One region of the Halomonas sp. PAMB 3264 genome, then DNA from elsewhere that is predicted to be linked to it. Evidence: predicted binding sites of a transcription regulator. Region 1 holds the regulator's gene; each other region holds the start of a gene.
The links. Region 1 encodes PhoB, which activates phosphate uptake and scavenging genes when phosphate is short. Its sites were predicted from a motif close to TGTCATANNNNTGTCANA; they were not measured.
Positions count from the first base shown of each region.

Region 1 (6,903 bases):
CACCACCTGGCCGTTTTGATGCGCCAGCGCCACCCGGCGTGCCTCCACATCCACACCGCGTACCGGCTCGAACAGCGCCGACTTGAGGATCAAGAACTCCCCCAGCGTCTTGTATACCCGCGCCATGCTCTGCTTGACCGGCTGGCGTGAGAATAGCGCGCACCAGATCACGGAGATGAGGCCGTACCAGGCCGCGCCCGCCAGCAGCAAAAGCTGGCGCGAGGCGACGTCGGCGTCGACGCCGCCATGCTGCTCGATGTTGATCATCGAATAGATCGAGAGAATCAGCGTGCCCGAAGCGATGGTAGCGTAGCGCTGGCCGATGGCGCCGAGCATGATCAGCGTAAAGGCCGACACCCCCAGCCCGAGTGCGAACAGCCAGGGCCAGGCAAACAGCCACTGCACCACGAAGGAGGCCAGCGCAAAGCACAAAAGCGTCACGATCAGCGCCTGAAGCCGCCCCTGCCAGCTGTCGTCGGTTTCCGAGAGCGCACAGGCGATGATGCCGAGAAACAGCGGAATGACCAGCGCCACGTCGGCTTGAAACACGCTAAACAAGAGCGCCCCGCTAAAGGCGATGAACACCCGCAGGCTGTAGGCGAATTTATCCAGGGTCCAAAGGCGGCGAAGGGGTAGAGCGATCGGCATGGCGTCTCTTCGATTGTTATTTAGACTTTAGTATAACTAATCGTCAGTATATCAACGTCGCCTGGTACCTGGCTATGCCGACCACCGCTTGGCCTAAAGCGTACGCTCCAGCGTTGTTTGCCGGCGTTCGATATCGATACTACGTCAGGCGCTTATCGCCAGCAGTCGGGTTGTGGCGGCAAAAGCAGGGCGCTTTCAGGGGAGCGAACCATCCGGTCGGGCGTGATGCGAGGGTGTTCAACAAAACGGCCCGCCGTAAAAGGCGGGCCGTTAAGCGCTACAGGTGCTTTAAAAGCTTCTGCAGTTTGGTCAGGTCGCTGGAATCGCCGACCAGGCGAACGTCGCCGTTCATCATGCCGTGCAGAAACGCCTGCTGGGTCGGCTTTTTGAGAATCCTGAGCGCCGCGTCCTGATCGCGAAAGCGCAGCTCCAGATCCAGATCGATTGGCAGGCCCTTGCCCGTGGCGATGCCCTTGGGCGTCATTCGGTAGTGGCGTGCCGTGTGTAGATCCTCGGTAGCGATGCCCCAGTCCAGACCGCGCATTCGCTCGAGCTGCTCCTTGAAGCGCGGCTTACGCCGCAGCGCGCGCTTGAGCAACAAGCCCAGTAGCCACAGCGCAAGCCGGAGTTTCATTAGGAGACGGCGTCCTTGAGCGCTTTACCGGGCTTGAACGCCACGTTCTTGCTAGCCGGAATGTTAAGCGGCTGGCCGGTTTGCGGGTTTTTGCCGGTGCGGGCAGCGCGCTCGCGTACGGTGAAGGTACCAAAGCCGATCAGGGCAACGTCTTCGCCTTTCGCCACGCTGTTGGTGATCTCGTCGAGAATGACGTTCAGCACTTGGCCTGCCTTGTCCTTGGACAGGTCAGCGTTATCGGCGATGGCAGCGGCCAGGTCAGGTTTGCGCATAAAAGGGGTCTCCCTGATAGAAAAAATAAGCGTAACGCTTATGAGTGCGATTGAAAACGAACGAGTGTTTTAATTTTATCGCTCAAGCGCGATACGGGGGCTCGAGCGTCTCCGGGTTACGATTTAGCCTAGCAGCGCGGGCACCGCTCTGGAAAGCTCCACTTTCCTTTTGACCGCCTCGCCTGTCAACGCAAACCCGACTAATTGACCATCTTTATCGTCGGCAAGTGCGGTCAACGTATCGCCGTCACCCTCGACGCGCCACTGGGCGACCGGCGCGACCGGCGGATAGGCCACCACGGGTAGAAGCGGCGTTTTGACCACCACCGGCCAGGCGCCGAGGCGTACGCGGGTCGGCTGGCCGGTGAGGGTGGCGGCCAGCGCCTTGACGCTGGCCTGAAGCGGCGGGACGTACATGGCGTTGACGCCGTCGATGCACGCCGCATCGCCCAGGGCGTAGATGCCGGCATGGGAGGTCGCAAGCGTCCGGTCGACCCGAATGCCGCTCTCGCTGACACTGATGCCCGCCTCGCGCGCCAGCGCGCTTCGCGGCGCAAGCCCGGTGGCCATCAGCACCACATCGACGTGATGGGTGTCGTCGCTGTCCAGGCTCAAAACGATATCGTCGTGCTCGCCGGCGGCGATGCGGCTCACCGTGCGACCCAGCGCAAGTTCGATGCCGCCGGCCTCGAACGCGCGGCCCAGCGCCTGGCCAAGCGTTGCCGGCAGAAGGCGGGGCAGCGGCGTGGTCTCCGGGGCGATCAGCGTGACCTGGTGGCCGCCGACAAGCAGGTCGTTGGCGAATTCGCAGCCCACGAGCCCCGCGCCGACAACGGCGACGCGCGCGGGTTCTGGCGCCAGGGCGGTGTAAAAGCGACGGTAATCGTCCAAATCGTTGACGCTGAAAAAGCGCTCGGCGAGCCCCGCGGGAATGTCGAAGGCGTTTCGCGGGCCGGCACCGGTGGCCAGCACCAGCGTCTCGAAGCCCACATACTCGCCGTCTTCAAGGGTGACCCGGCGGCGGTCGCCATCGAGGGCGACGACCCGGGTGTTCGGCCAGAGCGTGGCGTCGAGCTCATTGGCAACGCTGGCGGCGCTTTTTTTGGCGAGCTTCTCCGGTGTCAGGCGCTTGCCAAAGCCCGTCGAGAGCAGCGGCTTGCTGTACTCATCGGCGCTGCCGACGCTTACCAGGGTAATCGAGCGGGTATCACCGAGCCTTCGCAGCTCGCGGGCAAGGCCGATGCCGGCCATGCCGGTACCGATGATGAGAAGATCCACCGGCGCATCGGCGTGAGAGAAAGAGTCGGCCATGCCTTCACCAGACGTTGAAATTCGGGGGCTCGAAACGCGGATGTTCTCGAGAAAAGCGCGTTGGGCCATCATGTTACACTAGCGCGAACGACTTGACCGCTCTGGAGATCGCGTGGCAATACACACTCAGCCGTTAGCGCTTTTTCCGCGCTGGCAACCCGTCGCGGCGTTTCGCCCGGCCATGAGCGCGCCCTGGTGGCAGTGGGTCGCCTCCACCGATTCGCTGACCGCACGGCTGGTCGCGGCGGGCGGGCGCCGCGCGTTTCGGGTACGGCTGCTGCGCCAGGGCGTCGGCGTACCCGAACGCGACGAAGCCCAGGCGCTTGGCCTTGCGCCGCGCCGGCTTGTTTGGTGTCGCGAGGTGGCGCTGTGCATCGATGACACCCCTTGGGTGGTGGCGCGCTCGGTGGCGCCGCTGGCGCAGCTCAAGGGGCTGCATCTCGAGCGTTTGGGTGAGCGTTCGCTGGGGAGCTGGCTGTTTCGCCAGCCAGATCTCGTGCGCGGCGCGCTTTACGCCACCGGCCAGCGTCCGGCGTTCGCTCATCGCCAGGCGCCAGAGCTTCCGAGCGTCTGGGCGCGGCGCTCGATCTTCTACCACGGCGGGCTGTCGCTTTTGGTGCAGGAAGCGTTTTTATCGACCCTGGCGGATGAACCCGATCTGGCTTCGCGCTAAGCTGGGCGCGCGATTTATCCTCGAGAGGTAAGCATGGACCGTTCTCTGCTGCGCCCGACCGGCTGGTCCCGGGCGCGTGATTTCATCACGCTGATGCGCCTCGATCGGCCCATCGGCACCTGGCTTTTGATGTGGCCGACGCTCTGGGCGCTGTGGATCGCCGCCGAGGGCGTGCCAGGACGCGGGGTGCTATTGATCTTTATCGCCGGCGTCTACTCCATGCGCGCGGCAGGATGCGTGGTGAACGACTACGCCGATCGCCACTTCGACGGCCACGTCAAACGTACCAAAAACCGGCCGCTGGCGACCGGGCGCATCGGGGAAGCCGAAGCCAAGGTGCTGTTCATCGCGCTGGTGGCGGTGTCGTTCATTCTGGTGCTGTTGACCAACTGGTTTACCGTGTTGCTGTCGGTGGGCGGGCTTTTGCTTGCCGCCGCGTATCCTTTCATGAAGCGCTATACCCACTTCCCCCAGGTGGTGCTCGGTGCGGCGTTCTCCTGGGCGATCCCCATGGCCTTTGGCGCGGTTCTGGGTCACGTGCCGCTCGAGGCGTGGGTACTATTTCTGGCCAACGTGCTGTGGACCGTCGCCTATGACACCCAGTACGCCATGGTGGACCGCGACGACGACTTGAAGATCGGCATCAAATCCACCGCAGTGCTGTTTGGCCAGGCCGACCGGCTGATCATTGGCCTGCTGCAGGCGGCCACGCTGTTACTGCTGGCCTGGGTGGGGTGGGCTATAAGTCTGGGAGGCTTTTTCTGGCTGGGCCTTGTGGCCATGGCGGCCACCTTCGTGCATCAGCAGCGCCTGATCGTTCACCGCGAGCGCGAGGCCTGCTTTCAGGCGTTTTTGAACAATCACTGGTCGGGGCTTGTGCTCTTCGCCGGGCTCGCCTTGAGCTTTTGGCCGGTGGCGGGCTAAGGTGGCAAAAGCGGGTGTCATAAAACTGTCACTCGCTCATGGTGTGATTGTCACCGATATGTCATCGACCACTTTGCCTGGACACCGTGAGGCCCGCCCATGACCGCCAAAACCGTTTTGATCGTCGACGATGAGGCGCCGATTCGCGAGATGATCGCGGTGGCGCTGGAGATGGCGGACTATCGCGTGCTCGAAGCCGATAACGCCCAGGATGCCCACGCGCTGGTGGTCGACAACCAGCCGGATCTGCTGCTGCTCGACTGGATGATGCCCGGTACCAGCGGCATCGAGTTGGCCCGTCGCCTCAAGCGCGAAGAGGCCACCGCCGAGCTTCCGATCATCATGCTCACTGCCAAGGGCGAGGAAGACAACAAGATCCAGGGGCTCGAGGCGGGTGCCGACGACTACATCACCAAGCCGTTCTCTCCCAGAGAGCTGGTCGCGCGCCTGAAAGCGGTGCTGCGGCGTACCACGCCGCGCGGCATGGAGGACCCGGTGGAAATCAACGGCCTGCTGCTCGACCCGGTAAGCCACCGGGTCAGCGCTCACGGCAAGGCGTTGGACATGGGGCCGACGGAATATCGACTGCTGCAATTTTTCATGACCCACCAGGAGCGCGCCTATACCCGCAGCCAGCTGCTGGATCAGGTATGGGGCGGCAACGTCTACGTCGAGGAGCGCACCGTGGACGTTCACATTCGTCGCCTGCGCAAGGCCCTGGGCGATGCTCATCAGAACCTGATTCAGACGGTGCGCGGCACCGGCTATCGCTTCTCCGCCCGGAGCTAGCGCGTGCACCTGTGGAGCCGGGAACTCTGGCGTATCGCCTGGCTTGCCACGCTCGGGGTGATCATGGGCTGGCTGTTTGGCGCGCCGGGGTTGGGCCTCGCCGCCGGGCTCGGCGTGTGTCTTTTCTACCACTTGCGCCAGCTGCGCGCGCTTTATCTATGGCTAACGCTTACGCCGAGCGAGGAGCCACCCGCCGGGCCCGGGCTCTGGGGCGAGCTTCTGGACCGGCTCTACCGCTACCAGAAAAGTCAGCGCATCACTCAGGGCCGCCTCAGAGCCACGCTTGCGCGTATTCAGGAGTCGTCGGAGGCGATGCGCGACAGCGTGGTCATGCTCGACCGTCACGGCGACCTGGAGTGGTGGAACAGCGCCGCCACAAAGATGATGGGGCTTCAAACCGCCCATGACCGCGGCCAGCACATCACCAATTTGTTGCGCGACCCCGCGTTTGTGCGCTACTTCTCGTCCCGCGAATACAGTGAGCCTCTAACGCTCACCTCACCCATCGACGAACGGCGCATTCTCGAGTATCAGATCACGCTTTACGGCGACGATGAGCGGCTCTTGATGGCACGTGATATCACCCGGCTGCACCGGCTGGAGCAGATGCGCCAGGATTTCGTCGCCAACGTCTCCCATGAGCTTCGCACGCCCTTGACCGTGCTCTCCGGTTATCTGGAAACCTACAGCGATCTGAGCGATCAACTGCCGCCAAGACTTGGCCGCAGCGTCGCTCAGATGCAGGCGCAAACCCTGCGCATGCAGAATCTGGTCGACGATTTGCTGCTGCTTTCGCGCCTCGAGATTGATCAGGGCGGCAAGGATCACCAGCCGTTGGCACTGGGGCCGCTATTGGAAAGCGTGTGTCAGGACGCCCGGGCGCTGTCCGGTCAGCAGCACGAAACGCCCCAGCAGATCGCGCTCGAGATCGAAAGCGACGCGCGGCTGATCGGCAGCGAGCAGGAGCTACGAAGCGCGGTGTCCAACCTGGTGTTCAACGCCGTGCGCTACGCCCCGGGGGGAAGTACGATTACGCTGCGCTACGCCGAGCTTGCCGAAGGCGGCGCCTGTATCGAGGTCAAGGACAACGGTCACGGCATCGACCCGGTACACATTCCACGGCTGACCGAACGCTTTTATCGCGTCGATAAAGGGCGCAGCACGGCCACCGGCGGTACCGGCCTTGGGCTTGCCATCGTCAAGCATGTGCTGATTCGCCACGACGGGCGGCTTTCAATCGAAAGTCGCCCGGGCTTTGGCGCTACCTTCCGCTGTATTTTCCCCGCCGCCCGCTTAAGCTGATCCTCTTTGAAACAACACCTGTACAAGTGTGTCAATATGGCATGTAAGAGTGGTACAGGAATGCTCATGTGTCATTTTTAGCCACTTTCAGAGCGCCTATACAGCCACATGAAACGCATTGTACAGGTTTTGTAATGTTTTATGTTATTGATTTTAAAGTAATTTAATTTTTTATTGGATTTATGGCACAGCCTCTGCAAAGATTTAAGTAAGAAAGACAGCTGCTTCAAAGTAGTCCGCCGCAAGGCACTCTTTCTTACTTTAAGCGGTACCACAGCAATTCAGGAGGTGGAATATGATGTCCAAGGAGCTACTCAAGAAAGCGGGTGTCGTAGGTATTGCGTTTGGTC
Region 1 is NZ_CP134866.1:56,258-63,160, forward strand. Features, by position in the region: gene yccS (YccS family putative transporter) at 1-648, opposite strand, end outside; gene RN347_RS00255 (hypothetical protein) at 926-1,282, opposite strand; gene RN347_RS00260 (HU family DNA-binding protein) at 1,282-1,554, opposite strand; gene RN347_RS00265 (FAD-dependent oxidoreductase) at 1,678-2,865, opposite strand; gene RN347_RS00270 (chorismate lyase) at 2,978-3,538, shown strand; gene ubiA (4-hydroxybenzoate octaprenyltransferase) at 3,572-4,462, shown strand; gene phoB (phosphate regulon transcriptional regulator PhoB) at 4,562-5,251, shown strand; gene phoR (phosphate regulon sensor histidine kinase PhoR) at 5,255-6,553, shown strand; gene RN347_RS00290 (hypothetical protein) at 6,849-6,903, shown strand, end outside.

Region 2 (6,903 bases), 1.5 Mb from region 1:
CCAACACCTTGTCGCCATCCAACGTTAGCTCGCCGTTGGCCAGCGCTTCGAAGTCGTCGCGGCTTTCGATCAGCTGATAATCGGTGTCGCCGTCGAGCACACGCTGCCAGGTGGCTTCGCCGCCCACGTAGCGAAAGGCGTCTTCGTCCGGATTGTCGACCGCGTTACCGGCGTCGTCGAAGTACGGGTGGCCGGCGCCGAACACTACGGTGGCAAGGCCCGAGTCAATGATCTCTTCACCCAGCGCGGCGTATTCGTTGCGGCTAGGGCTGTGGCCCAGAAACGCGGCGGGCGTCGCGTGGCTCAGCTGCACCGAGCTGACCACGCCCAGCGCCCGACCGCTTTCGACCACGTACTCGCCGATGTGCTTCATGCGCTCGTCGTTGTTCGACCAGTTGATGGCGCTGTTGTAGGTCTTCTGGCCGGTGGCCAACGCCGTGCCGGCGGCGGCGCTGTCGGTGAAGTTCTCACGGGCGTAGTTGTAGCCGGCGAAATAGCTGTCGTAGTCGCCCAGCTTGCCTTCGAAGCCCACGCCCTCGGCCGCTTCATCGCTCCAGAGCTCGGCAGGGTCGAACTCGACCTTGCCTTCGTCGCTCATGGTCGGCTCGGTGGCGGTAGTCAGCGGGTAGGTAGCGGCGAAAACCTGGGTGTCGAAGTCGTCGTACACTTCCTGACCCAGCACTGCGTGGCGGTAGTAGCTGGCGGCGCGGAAGGTTTCGATACCCGCACCGTCGGTGATCATCAAAATGACGTTTTTGGCACTGTGTTGTTGGGCAAGCGCCGGCGTGGCAAAAACGGCACCCAAGGCAAGCGCGAGCGCGCAGCGTTTGAAAGCGACCATGCTGTTCATCCAAGTCATTGATTAAGAGAGACTTAAATTAGCCACGCCAGATGACAGCGGGATGAACGTTTAGCGCGATTTCAGTGACACTCCGTTCACCACGGCCAGCGGTTGTCGTTAGCACGAGCGGTAATATAGTGTATATTCATACAGTCAACCTATTGCCGATCGGATAGCGTCATGTCGGATTCACGCGCCCTCCCCCGGGGCAGTGTCGTTCACAAGGGCCGCGGGGCAACGTTCGACCCGCACAACCGCTTTGCGCCGAGTGTCAGCGTCGAGGAATCCGACGGCTGGTGGCAGGAGCACGCTCCTTTAAGCCTTGCCACCGAGGTACGCGAGGAGCCAAGCAAGAGCGCGCTTGCGTGGAACAGCTCACCGGATCTCTCCTTTGATCGCTCGCTCAATCCTTACCGCGGCTGCGAGCATGGCTGCATCTACTGCTTCGCCCGGCCCTCGCACGCCTACTGGGACATGTCGCCAGGGCTCGATTTCGAAACCCGGCTGATCGCGCGTACCGGCATGCTCGAGCACCTGCGCGACGAACTTGCGAAACCGGGCTACGTTTGCCGGCCGATCAACCTGTCCGGCAACACCGACTGTTATCAACCGATCGAGGCTAGATACCGCACCACTCGGAGCCTGCTCGCGTTTTTGCTCGAATGCCGCCACCCGGTCACGCTGGTGACCAAGGGAAGCCTCGTACTGCGCGATCTGGATCTTTTGAAACAGATGGCCGAGCACCGACTGGTACGGGTGCTGGTGAGTCTGACGAGCCTGGACGGCGACTTGAAGCGCACCCTGGAGCCGCGAGCGGCTTCGCCCCAGGCGCGGCTGAAGGTGATTCGCGAACTCAGCGCCGCCGGGGTGCCGGTGGGGGTGTTGATCTCGCCGGTGATACCGGGGCTGACCGACCACGAAATCGAGCGGCTGATCGAGGCGGCCCGCGGCGCCGGCGCGCGCACCGCGAGCTGGATGCTTCTACGCCTGCCCCGCGAGGTCGCGCCGCTGTTCCAGGCGTGGCTGGTGGCCCACTACCCCGAGCGCGCCGACAAGGTGATGAGCCTGATTCGCCAGTGCCGGGGCGGCAAGACCAACGAGGCGGCGTTCGGCAAGCGCTTTCGCGGTGAAGGCGTGTTCGTCGACATGATCGAGCAGCGCTTCAAGCGCGCCAGCCGTCAATGGGGCATGCAGCCCCGCGCCGAGCAGGGGCTCAACACGCGCGACTTCAGGCCACCCCGTACTCAGGGCGACCTGTTCGACTAACCAACGCTAACGGTTCGGGCCGCGCCGCGCCTTGAGCTCGTCGAGCACCAGCGCGAAGAAGCCGCGGATCTCCTGAAGCTTCGGCCGGGCCTCGACCATCAGGGTGTCCATCTTTTCGAGCTCCTGAGTCTGGGCTTCTCGGGCGTCGAGCTCAGCGCGAATTTCGTCGATGATCTCCACCGAGTCGTTCAACATCGCCTTGAGTTCGGCGGTCGAGGTGGTGTGCAGGCTTGGCCTGGAACCTTGTTCAATACTCATGGCGCCCTCCTTACAGTACGGTAACAGCGATCAGCAGGGCCGGCAGCGCGATGAACACGCCCAGCACCCAGCCGGCGGCCAGCGCCTTGCGCTCGGCGGCGACCCGGCCCAGCCACTGCGCCCCTTTCACCGGTAGCAGACGCAGAAACGGCAGTCCGCCGATGATCAGCACGGCGCACAGATTGAAAAGCAGATGCACCAGGGCGATCTCCAGCGCCAACAGCGCCGTGGCACCGGAAATCGCCGTGGCGGCCAGCAGCGCCGTCATGGTGGTGCCGATATTGCTGCCGATGGTGAACGGATAGATCTGGCGCAGCGTGAACGCGCCAGAGCCGGCCATGGGCACCATCAGGCTGGTGGTCGTGGAGGACGACTGCACCAGCATCGTCACCAGCGCCCCGGAGGCCACACCGGTGAACGGCCCGCGGCCGATGGCGCTGAGCATGATTTGTCTGGCGCGCCCAACCATCAGCGTCTTCAACAGCTTGCCGATGTAGCGAATGGAGAGAAAAATCAGCGCCACGCCGATGACGATCAAGGCGATACCGCCGGCCACCGCCGGCAAACTCGCCACCAGCTGGCCTGCCGTGTCCGTCACCGGCTGGGTCAGCTGGCCCACGATATTGACGTTATCCAGCGAAAGATCGGCATCGCCGTAGAAAACGCCGGCCACGGCGCCGGCCATACGCTCCAGCGGGTGGAACAGGATCTCGATGGGGAGCAGGATCACCACGGCCAGCAGATTGAAGAAGTCGTGCACGGTGGCGGCGGCAAAGGCGCGGCGAAACTCGTTCTTGTCGTTGACGTGGCCCAGGCTCACCAGCGTATTGGTCACCGTGGTGCCGATGTTCGCCCCCATGACCATGGGGACCGCCACCGCGACCGGCAGCCCCCCGGCCACCATGCCAACGATCACCGAGGTCACCGTCGAGGACGACTGGATCAAGGCGGTGGCGACGATGCCGACCATCAGGCCGACGAAGGGGTTGGTGGCGAACTCGAACAAGCGCTCGGCGTGATCACCGGTGGCGAGCTTGAAGCCGTCGCCGACGATGGATACCGCGCAGATCAGAAAGTAGACTAACAGCAATAGCGTGAGCCACTGACGCAGGCGGCCCTGCTTCTCCTTTTGCGCCGGGCGAGCGTAGCTCTCTGGCGCGGCGCGATGGGTCGTCTCTACCATGGTGATCCCTCCGGCGGTTGGTAACGTGGCGCACGTTCACCCTTCCACGTTGCGCGCCGCAGGTGACAGCCTGATGACGCCCGCGTGACGACGCTCACTTATTCCTGATATCACCCCTTTGAACCACCGAGCCGGAACGCCTTATGACCCAGCCCTCGAGTAAGCAGCCCTTGAGCAAGACCCGATCGAGTTTCTACCGCCGCCTCTACGTGGCCCACCTGATCGACCAGGGCGTGGCCAGCGTGCCGGCACTGATCGAGGCCACCGGCATGCCCCGGCGCACCGCTCAGGACACGATCAAGTCGCTCGACGAGCTCGATATCGTCTGCGTTTTTGAGGGCCAGGAAGGCGAGCGGCACAACATCGGCCGCTACGTGATCGAGAGCTGGGGCGCGATCGACCGGCGCTGGGTAAAAGAGCACGCCACAAGGCTGGGCGAGGCGCTGGGCTACTGCTAGCGCTTATCGCTCACCCAAGCGCTAGCGGGGCGACGGACGAGCAGTCTGGCCGCCAGCGGCGAGGTAATCATCTGGATGACGGCGAAAAACGCCGCGGGAATGGCGATCTCCGGCGAAAGCCCGGAGGCCGCGACGAACGCCGCCGCAATGCTGAACTCCTTCTTGCTCGTGGTAAAGAGATACGCCACCACCTCTGACCGCTCATTGGTGATCAGCCTGGACGCCGTGCCCACTGCGTAACCTGCCAGGTTCAAACACAGCGCTGCGGCAGCGATCACCAGAGCAAAGGCGCCGTACCCCAGAATGGTCGCGGCGTTGGGCCCCACCACCGCCAGCAGTATCAGCAGATAGAGGATAGAGCCCAGCCCCGCGTAGCGGTCGTCAAAGCGGGCAAGCGTTGTGCTGAACCGGGTGCGCAGCGCCACGCCCAGAAGCGTCGGAACGAAAACGATCAGTAAAAGCTCGACCACGATGGCGAAAAGCGGCACGTCGAGCTCGATGCCGGTAAGCGCGAGAAACAGCAGCGGGACCAGTAGCGGTGAAAGTGCCGTATTGATCGCGTTGAACACCGCCGCCATCGCCACGTTGCCCCGCGCCATCAGCACCAGAAGCGGTGATGACACGTCGGTGGGCAGCGTGCCTAGAAGCGTCTGCCCCGCGGCGAGCGCCCCGGTGCCGAAAAAGAGCCGCCCGGTCAGCCAGCCCAGTAGCGACATCGGGCCGTACACCAGACAAAGCGCCAGCAGCGGCCGCGAGGGGCGGCGCAGCACCGCGCCGACCTGATGGGCATCGAAGGTCAGGCTGATGACGAACATCAAAAGCGCCAGCAGCGGACCAATCAGCGGCGCCAGCGCCACGCCCGCCGCCGGGTACAAAAGCCCCAGCGCGGCCACCGCCATCACCAGCCATAGAAGCTGAGCCTCGACCCAGACGATGACCCGACTCATGGCGAGCCCTTTGCAGGGTCACCGTCGACCGGCGCCCAGGCGAGCCGGGCGGCGTTCAGCGTCACGCTTAAAGAGCTCGCCGCCATGGCCAGCACCGCCGCCAGCGGCGGCACCGCCATGACGATGACCAGCCCCAGCGCCAGGGTGTTGTACACCGCCGAGAACACCAGGTTCTGAAGCATGACGTTGCGGGTACGCCTGGCCAGGCGCAGTAGCTGTACCACGCCGCCAATACCGGGTCGCAACAGTTGGGCCGCCGCCCCTTCACGGGCGGCATCGCTTGCCTGCATGGGCGCAACGCCCACACCCGCGGCGGCCAGACACAGCGTGTCGTTGACCCCGTCGCCCACATAAAGCGTGGGTGACGCAAGCCCCGCCAGCAGCCGCGCTTTCGCCTCCGGCGAGCGTTGGGCGTAGCACGCGTTGGGCGCCAGACCCACCTGCTCACCCAGCCAGCTCACCGCGCCCTGGCGGTCACCGCTGATCAGCGCCGTGAGATAGCCCTGCGCCTGCAGCGCGCGAACACTCGCCCGGCCATCCTCCACCGGCGGGTCGGCGAGATAAAACGTCGCCAGCCACCCGCGCTCATCGGCCACCACCACCTGGGAGGCGAAGGCATGGTCGGCTTGATGAGCCGCACCTTCAAGCGTGACGCCGCGCTCGCCAAGCCAGCCCAAACTTCCCATCCACCAGCGCTCGCCGCGCTCAAAAGCGATCACCCGCCCGGCGCCGGCGACTTCGTCCAGGCGCACCACGCGGCTTGCGTCCTCCTCTTCGTTCTGTTTATCGCCACTTTCAAGCGCCCAGCGCAACAGCCCCTGGGCCAGCGGATGCTCGCTTTGCCGGGTGGCGGCGGCGAGCTTTCGATGAAAGTCACCACCGAGCGCATCGCGGCACTCGGCGTGAACGACCCGGTGGCGGCCGGCGGTGAGCGTGCCGGTTTTATCGAAGGCCACCGCACGCACTCGGGCCAGCGTCTCGAACGCGCCGGGGTCTCGCAGGGCCACGCCGCGCTGCAGCGCCTGGTCGCTGCCGGCAAGCGTTGCCAGCGGCACGGCCAGCCCCACCGCGCAGGGACAGGCGACCACCAGCACGGAAAGCGCTCGTACCACCGCCTCATCAAGGCTTGCGCCCAGCATGAAGGCCACGGGCAGCGTGATTAGCGCAAGTACCAGCGCGACAGGGCTCAACCAGGCCGCGAAACGGTCGGCCAGCTTGTGAAGCTCCCCCTTTTGGGTTTGCAGCAGACGCATCTGCTCACACAAATGATCCCGGCGCCGCTCGCCGGGCGTAGCGTTTACCCGAAGCCGAAGGGCCACTTCGCCGTCGGCCTCGATGAAGCGGTAGCCGGCGTAAACCCGCTGGCCCGCGACCAGATAGCGCGGTACGCTTTCACCGGAGAGCGTGGCGGTATCGAACCAGCCGGCGCTCATCAGTTCACCGTCGAGCAGCAGGGTCTCGCCCGGCGCCAGGCGTTGAACATCGTTCATGCACGCTGCGCTCAGCGGGTGCGACGCGATTTGCCCTTCCCGCTCGAGCGTCACATCGCCCGGCGCCAGCGCCAAGGCCTCGAAGGCTTTCAGGCCCCGCTGGCGGCACAGCGTTTCAGCCAGCCGCCCGACCAGCAAGAGCGCGATCAGCATGACGGCCGTATCGAAGTACACCTCGACAGACCCTTGGCCAAGAAGCCAGACCGACACCGCCATCGCCCCCAGCACGCCCAGGCTCACCAGCACGTCCATGCCTGGCCGGCGGGCCAACAGCGTACGAAACCCGGCGCGGTAGAACGGCACGCCGGCGTAGAGCACCACGGGAAGCGAAAAGGCGCCGGAAACCCAGGCCATGACCAGCTCGATACGCCCCGCCGGTACGGCGCCGGCGTAGATCAGAATCGAGGCGAGCATCGTCCACATGCCGAACACCGCGGCGACCCCCAAACGAAGACTCAGG
Region 2 is NZ_CP134866.1:2,323,849-2,330,751, forward strand. Features, by position in the region: gene RN347_RS10510 (alkaline phosphatase) at 1-841, opposite strand, end outside; gene RN347_RS10515 (PA0069 family radical SAM protein) at 1,022-2,107, shown strand; gene RN347_RS10520 (hypothetical protein) at 2,114-2,365, opposite strand; gene RN347_RS10525 (Na/Pi symporter) at 2,376-3,548, opposite strand; gene RN347_RS10530 (winged helix-turn-helix domain-containing protein) at 3,692-4,006, shown strand; gene RN347_RS10535 (bile acid:sodium symporter) at 4,003-4,953, opposite strand; gene RN347_RS10540 (cation-translocating P-type ATPase) at 4,950-6,903, opposite strand, start outside.
Region 2: RN347_RS10525 (Na/Pi symporter) is a predicted target of PhoB. The motif match lies at 3,610-3,627, and genes of this name have one in related genera.

Region 3 (6,903 bases), 330 kb from region 1:
AGCGGTTTGAACAGCGCCGGCCACAGCAGCAGGCCAAAAAGCCCGGTGATCAGGCTGTTCTCGACATAGTATACCGGCGCATTGGGCCTGCTCAGGTGCTCGGCCACGGCGCGCTCGACGGGCCGGGGGCCCAAAAGCGTCAGCGTTTTTACCGCCACGGCGGCGCCTTGCCCGCGCTTGACCGGCGGGCCGCCCAGGCGCCGTTCCAGCCGCGGGATCAGGCGCTCCAGCGCCTGGCGCTCGCTTTCGCGCGGGCCGCCTTCGAGCGCGGCGCGGGCGAGCTCCAGCGCACGGCGGTCTTCACCGCGCCGCTCCAGCAGGCGAAGCTGTCGAATGCGGGCGTCGCTGCCGGTAGCCGCCTGATAAAGCGTGAGCGAAAGCGCCTCGTCGCCGCTGCGCTCGGCCTCGCGGCCCATGCTCACCAGCAGCCGGCTTCGCCGGGCGTCAAGCCAGCGGTTGCCGCTGACCTTCGGCACCTCGTTGAAAAGTGCCGCTGGCGGCTCGCCGTCGCTCAGCCGCTCACGCAGGCGGTGCAGGTACAAATAGGTAGTGACCTCGTCGCGCCGGGCAAACGCCCGGGCCTCAAACGAGAGCGCCACCGGCTCGAAGCGCTGCCGGCCAAGCTCGGTGAGCACGAACTCCGCCCAGTCCTGGCGCAGGTTGCCAAAGAACATCAGCCGCAGCCGGTCACAGGTCTCCATCACGCTCAGGCGTACCAGCGTATCGGGGGCGTCCGGCCACCACTCGCTCAAGGGCTTGACCGCCGAAAGCGTGGGCACAAGGTGCTCCAACAGCACTTTTTTGGCCGGCGAGGCGCCAAGCCCGGCGGCGCGGATATCAAACGCCAAGGCCTGCTTGAGCTCGGACAAAAGCAGATGGTGACCAAGCTCGGCGGCGGTGAGCATGGGGTCACGCTCGACCAGCCCGGCCTTAACCAGCGGCGCCAGCGCCTGGCCGGTATCGCCAATTTCAACGTAGACGAGCTTGCCGGTGCGAAAGTGTTCGCCCTTGCGCATTACCATGCGCGCCAGCAGCGCCTGGGAGGCGTGCGGAAGCGCTCTAAAGGCGCTCAGAAACGCGCGTTCGGGCTCGCCGAGCAGATCATGGTGGCGATCGTTTACCCACGCGAGCACGAAACGAAAGTTCGTCAGGTAGTAGAAAGGATCATCCAGGGAGGCCGTGGCGGGCACGGAGAGGGCACTGTTCATTCATCCATTGTAGCAGCGCGCCGGTGGCGTCGTTAAGCGCCTGCTTAGCCGACCTTGTGCTGCAGCAGCGCCTCGATGGCCTCGGTGCTCTCTTCCTGAGCCGGTGCCGCGGGGGCCGGGGCACCGGCGCGGGGCTTTTTGCCGCTGACCAGCACGTACCACTCGGTTTCGGTCAAATAGTGCTGGCACCAGCGGCTGAGGCTGTCGGCGACGACGTCGCTCGCGCCCTGTTCGCCGCGAAAGGTTTGGGCCAGGCACAGCAGGTCCTGGCGGGCGGTGCGGGCCCGGGCCGTGCCGCCGTGCACTTTGGAAAGCGGGCAGCGCCGGTCGAAGGCAGCGTTGACCAGGGCGTTGAGCCAGCGCTCCACCTCATGTGCCTGAATGCCGCCGTACACTGCCACGCGTTAACTCCTTGCCACCGAACGGGCTGAAAAGGGCGCTAGACTGCCCGAATTGGCGCGCGCTGTCACCCGCCGCGCCGCGTTTCGAGACTTATCCCTCGAAACCCTGCAGTACGCTTACCACATTGGCCCCGATGTCGTCCACCGCGTAGCCCCCTTCCATCAATAAAACGCAGGGCAGCCCCGCCTCTGCCAGGCGCTTGCCCAGCGCGGCAAAGTCGTCGCGCTTGAAGGTGAAGGTGCTGATGGGGTCGTTCTCGAAGATATCCACCCCGAGCGAGACGATCAAAAGCTCGCTCTCGGCGCGGGCGATCCTCTCCAAAGCGTCGTCGAGCGCCGCCATCCAGGTACTGACCTTCGTACCCGGCGGCATTGGGTAGTTAGCGGTGAAGCCTTCGCCCTCGCCGTCGCCGGTTTCATCCGCGTAGCCCGAGTAGTAGGGGAAAGTAACGTCCGGGTCGCCGTGCAGCGAGGCGAAGAAGACGTCCGAGCGGCGATAGAAGATCTGCTGAGTGCCGTTGCCGTGGTGGAAGTCGACGTCGAGCACCGCCACGCGCTTGTGGCCGTTATCCAGCGCGCGCTGAGCGGCGATGGCGGCGTTGTTGAAAAAGCAGTAGCCGCCGAACTGATCCGTGGCGGCGTGGTGGCCCGGCGGGCGGCACAGCCCAAAGCTCGGTTTGCCGGTTTCAAGGGTGTACTCCAGCGCCGCCAGTGCCGTGTCCTTGCTGGCAAGCGCGGCCTCATACGTGCCTTCGCACAGCGAGGTTTCCGCGGCCAGGGCGTAGTAGCCAAGCTGGCCTTCCAGCGAGCGGGGAATGCGGTCGGCGCGCAGCGTGCGCGCCGGCCAGATGCTGGGGATCGCCTCGCCCGGGTGGCCTTCGGCCTGCCAGCGCGGCCAGAAGTGGGCGATGAAGTCGATATAGCCCGCGTCGTGCACCGCCTCCACCGGCGCCAGGCCGTACTTGCCGGGCGCGTGCACCTCGAGCCCGGCGCGCTCGAGCGCCTCGAGCACGATCTCCATGCGCCGGGGCGTTTCATAAGGCGCCACCAACGTGCTGCCGTGAAGCTCGGTGGCCGCCTGGCGGCGAAAGCTCTGATCGGAGAAAAACGTCTTCATGGCGGTGGCTCCTTGAAAGTCTCGGAAATCGAAAGTCACGGGGAATCGTCGGGCGCGCCGCAGGGCCAGCGGGCCGCCCAGCGGCGCTTCTCGGTGGGCGTTTGCTGCTTCAGGCGATACTCGGCGCGGCTCGCCTCGGCGCGGCTATCGAACGGCTGAGCGCCCAACAGCGCTTGGGGCGGGTTGGCGCGGGTGTAGCGCGCGCCCTTGCCCTGGCAGTGGGCCCGGTAGCGCCGCGCCAGGTCGTTGGTGATCCCGGCGTAGGTGCCGCGCCGACACTCGAGCAGGTAAAGATACCACGACGCCTTTACGTCTTCGCCCTCAGCCACCGCAGCACGCCTTGAGCTTGCGCCCGCTCCCACACGGGCAGCGCTCGTTGCGCCCTAACTTGAGCTTCTCAAGGCGAGGGTCGCCGTCGACGTAGTACCAGCGCCCGGCCTCGAACACGAAACGCGAGACCTCCTCCAGCACGTGCCAGCCGCCTTCCCAAAAAAACGCCTTGAAGTGAACGGTGCCCTGCTCACCTTCCGGCGCGCTCGCGCGCTCGATGGATAGGCGCTTCCACTGCGTGGCCGGGTCCGGCGCCAGCGTTTGAGGCCGGGTGCTGGAGTGCCAGGTGGCGTTCAGGTAATCAAAGAGATCGAGTGCAAAGGCGCTATAGCGCGAGCGCATCAGCGCCTCGGGCGTCGGGGCGGCCACGCCCTGGTGGTAGACGCCGCAGCATGTCTCGTACATAGCGTCACTGCCACAGGGGCAACGTGTCATTAAGCATGAAGTCATAACGGTGGCCCCATTAACGCCGGTGCATCGGGCCTTTTTCCTGTATCGGTCGCGATCAATGGGGGTATAGTAGCAGAGTCACATGGCCAAAAAAGACGGAGTACGACACACGACCCAACTCTCTTTCCAGACGCAGCGGAGGTTCGCATGAAGGTATACAGACCGGAATGGCAGTGCACGTTCAGCGTAAACGAGGGCGCGGTAGACGCGGCCCGATGGAAAGAAAGGCTTGCATGGCGACTGCGGCGCTTCGCCGACCGCCTTCAGGGCGGCGGCCGTACGGTCAGAATCGACTGTCACGTAACGCCTGCCATTAGCCTCGCCGAGGTGGATACCTGCCTGATGAAAGGCTTCGAAGTCACCCAGGGTCTGATCACCCAGCTTGCCCACCAGCAGGCCTGCGAAGAGGTGATGCGCGACGCCAAGGCGGAGCTTTTTGAAGAGCACTCCTCGCCCTGACAGAAACGTTTGACGATACCAAAACACCCGCTCATGGCGGGTGTTTTCGTTAGTGTCGAGCTCACTATGCTACCCAACCAGCCGTGCCGGGCAGCCCGTAACGAGGGTCTTTCGCCAAGGTCGGAATACCGTTCCCTTCGTTTCCGACATTCCCGCCGTCCTTGGCGGTCAGATGGCGAAAGTAGCGTACAGGGAGGTATTCACAGCGCCCTCGTGTAGGGCTGCCCGGCACCGCCCCCCGTCTCTATCACCCCGCCAAAACCGCTTTCATCTACCCCTCGAATGGCGCTTCCAGCGCCCTACCCATCCGGGTCATGAATTCGACGCACGCGGCAAGCTCGCTTTTATCGATGTACTCGTCGGGTTGGTGGGCCTGGGCGATGCTGCCGGGGCCGAGGATGATCGTTTGCAGCCCCTGACCCTGGAACTGCCCGGCTTCGGTGGCGTAGGCCACCGCGTGGTTGCAGCACTCATTAGGCAGGTGATCCCGGGCCAGGCGCAGCACGGCGGCGTTGTCGCGATCGGCCAGGCCCGGCACGGTGACGTTGAGCGCCTCGGTGTCGATGGTGACTCGCTTGCCACGCGCCGAAAGCTCGGCCTTGAGCGAATCGGCATACTGTGTGAAGCGGTCAAACACCTCGTCGAACGTCTCGGTCGGCAAATGACGAATCTCCCACTCGAAGGTACATTCGCGCGCCATGATGTTGATCGCCGTACCGCCTTTGATCCGGCCGACGTGCAGGCTGGTGTGGGGCACGTTGAAGGCCTCGTCCACCCGGCCCTCCTCGACCAGGGCGGTCATGGTGTCCTCGATGAAACTCACCAGCCGCGCGGCCACGTGGATCGCCGAGGTGCCCTGGTTGACCTGGCTGCTGTGCGCCTCGACCCCGGTGACCGTGGTGCGCAGGTTGGTCGCGCCTTTTTGCGCCACCACCGGCTGCATCAGGGTCGGCTCGCCGACGATGACGTGAGCCGTGGTGGAGTAGTGTTCATAAAAGCGCTTGATCAGCTCCGGCGCGCCGACGCAGCCGATCTCTTCGTCATAAGAGAAGCCGAAGTAGATGGGCTGCTTGAGAGGCGCCTTCACCCACTCGGGCACCATGGCGAGCGCGCAGGCGATGAAGCCTTTCATGTCGCAGCTTCCCCGGCCGTAAAGCCGGCCGTCGCCGCCGTCGTGAAGCGTAAACGGGTCCGTCGACCAGGGCTGGCCCTCGACCGGCACCACGTCGGTGTGGCCCGACAGCATCACCCCACCCGGCGCGTCCGGGCCGATACGCGCAATCAGATTCGCCTTGGTGTTGCAGGGGCTCATGACCCGCTCCGAGGCGACGCCGTGCTTGGCCAGATAGCCTTCGACGAATTCGATCAGCGCCAGGTTGGAGCCGCGGGAGGTGGTATCGAAGGCGATGAGTTGGGAAAGAAGCGATTCTGCATTCGTCATGACGTATCTCGGGTTAAGCGCGTTGCCACCACCCTAGCACTGCCCACCGCGCTCGCCTACTGCCAAAGTGGCATGAGCCTTGAACCTTCGTCCGGTTATCGTTCATCAATTTGTCATATAGACTCACTACTGTTCAGTGCACCTCACAAGCTCAATAAACGTACTGCGCCGCCCGGCCATGCCCGGGCCCACAAGGAGTGATGTATGTCTCGTTTCACGTTACGCGCGTTATCCGTCGGTATCGCCGCGGCAAGCCTGAGCATGTCCGCCCAGGCCGCTACCGAGATCACCTGGTGGCACTCCATGGGCGGCGAGCTCGGCGAGCGCCTGAGCGCCCTGGCCGAGGACTTCAACGCCACTCAGGATGAGTACCAGGTCACGCCCTCCTATCGGGGTGAGTACGAAGCGACCATGGTCAACACCATCGCCGCCTTCCGTGCCGGCGAGCAGCCTCACATCGTACAGATTTACGAAGTCGGCACCGGCACCATGATGGCCGCCCAGGGCGCCATCTACCCCGTGTATGAGCTGATGGAAGCACACGGCAACGACTTCGACGCAGACAACTACCTGCCCGTGGTGACCGGCTACTACACCGACACCGACGGCAACATGCTCTCGATGCCGTTCAACTCCTCCACGCCGATTCTCTACTACAACAAGGACGCCTTCGAGGCCGCCGGGCTCGACCCGGAAACCCCGCCGACCACCTGGGCGGAAATGGGCGAGATGGGCCAACAGATCGTCGACGAAGGCGCAGCGTCCTGCGGCTTCACCATGGCCTACGCGGCCAACTGGATCGGCCTGGAGAACTTCTCGGCGCTGCACAACCAGCCGATCGGCACCCAAGAGAACGGCTTTGGCGGTCTGGACACCGAGTTCGTCTTCAACGGCGAGGTGCAGGCGCGCTTCTGGGATCAACTCAAGGAGTGGAGCGACAGCGGCGTTTACAGCTACGCCGGCCCCGCCAACGGCCCGGACGCAGCGCCCTCGTTCTACGCCGGCGACTGCGCGATGTACATGAACTCTTCGGCCTCGCGCGCCGACGTGCTGGCCAACTCCGACTTCGAGGTCGGTTTCGGCATGCTGCCTTACTATGATGACGTAGAGGGCGCGCCGCAGAACTCGATCATCGGCGGCGCGACGTTGTGGGTGCTTTCCGGTCATGAAGACGACGAGTACGCCGGCGTGGCCGAATTCCTCGAGTACCTGTCGCTTCCCGAGGTACAGGCCGAGTGGCACCAGGGCACCGGCTATCTGCCGATCACCACCGCCGCGTATGAGCTGAGCCAGGAGCAGGGCTACTACGAGGAGAACCCGGGTGCGGATCTCGCTATCGAGCAGATCAACCTGAACGAGCCCACCGAGAACTCCAAAGGCCTGCGCTTTGGCAACTACCCGCAGGTACGCATGGTGCTCGACGAGGAGTTCCAGGCGGTGCTGGCCGGCGACAAGAGCGGGCAGGAAGCGCTGGATGACGCGGTCGAGCGCGGCAAC
Region 3 is NZ_CP134866.1:3,456,458-3,463,360, forward strand. Features, by position in the region: gene RN347_RS15690 (VRR-NUC domain-containing protein) at 1-1,208, opposite strand, end outside; gene RN347_RS15695 (hypothetical protein) at 1,253-1,609, opposite strand; gene RN347_RS15700 (histone deacetylase family protein) at 1,701-2,726, opposite strand; gene RN347_RS15705 (GIY-YIG nuclease family protein) at 2,762-3,055, opposite strand; gene RN347_RS15710 (YchJ family protein) at 3,048-3,506, opposite strand; gene RN347_RS15715 (hypothetical protein) at 3,654-3,965, shown strand; gene argE (acetylornithine deacetylase) at 4,237-5,406, opposite strand; gene ugpB (sn-glycerol-3-phosphate ABC transporter substrate-binding protein UgpB) at 5,611-6,903, shown strand, end outside.
Region 3: ugpB (sn-glycerol-3-phosphate ABC transporter substrate-binding protein UgpB) is a predicted target of PhoB. The motif match lies at 5,507-5,524, and genes of this name have one in related genera.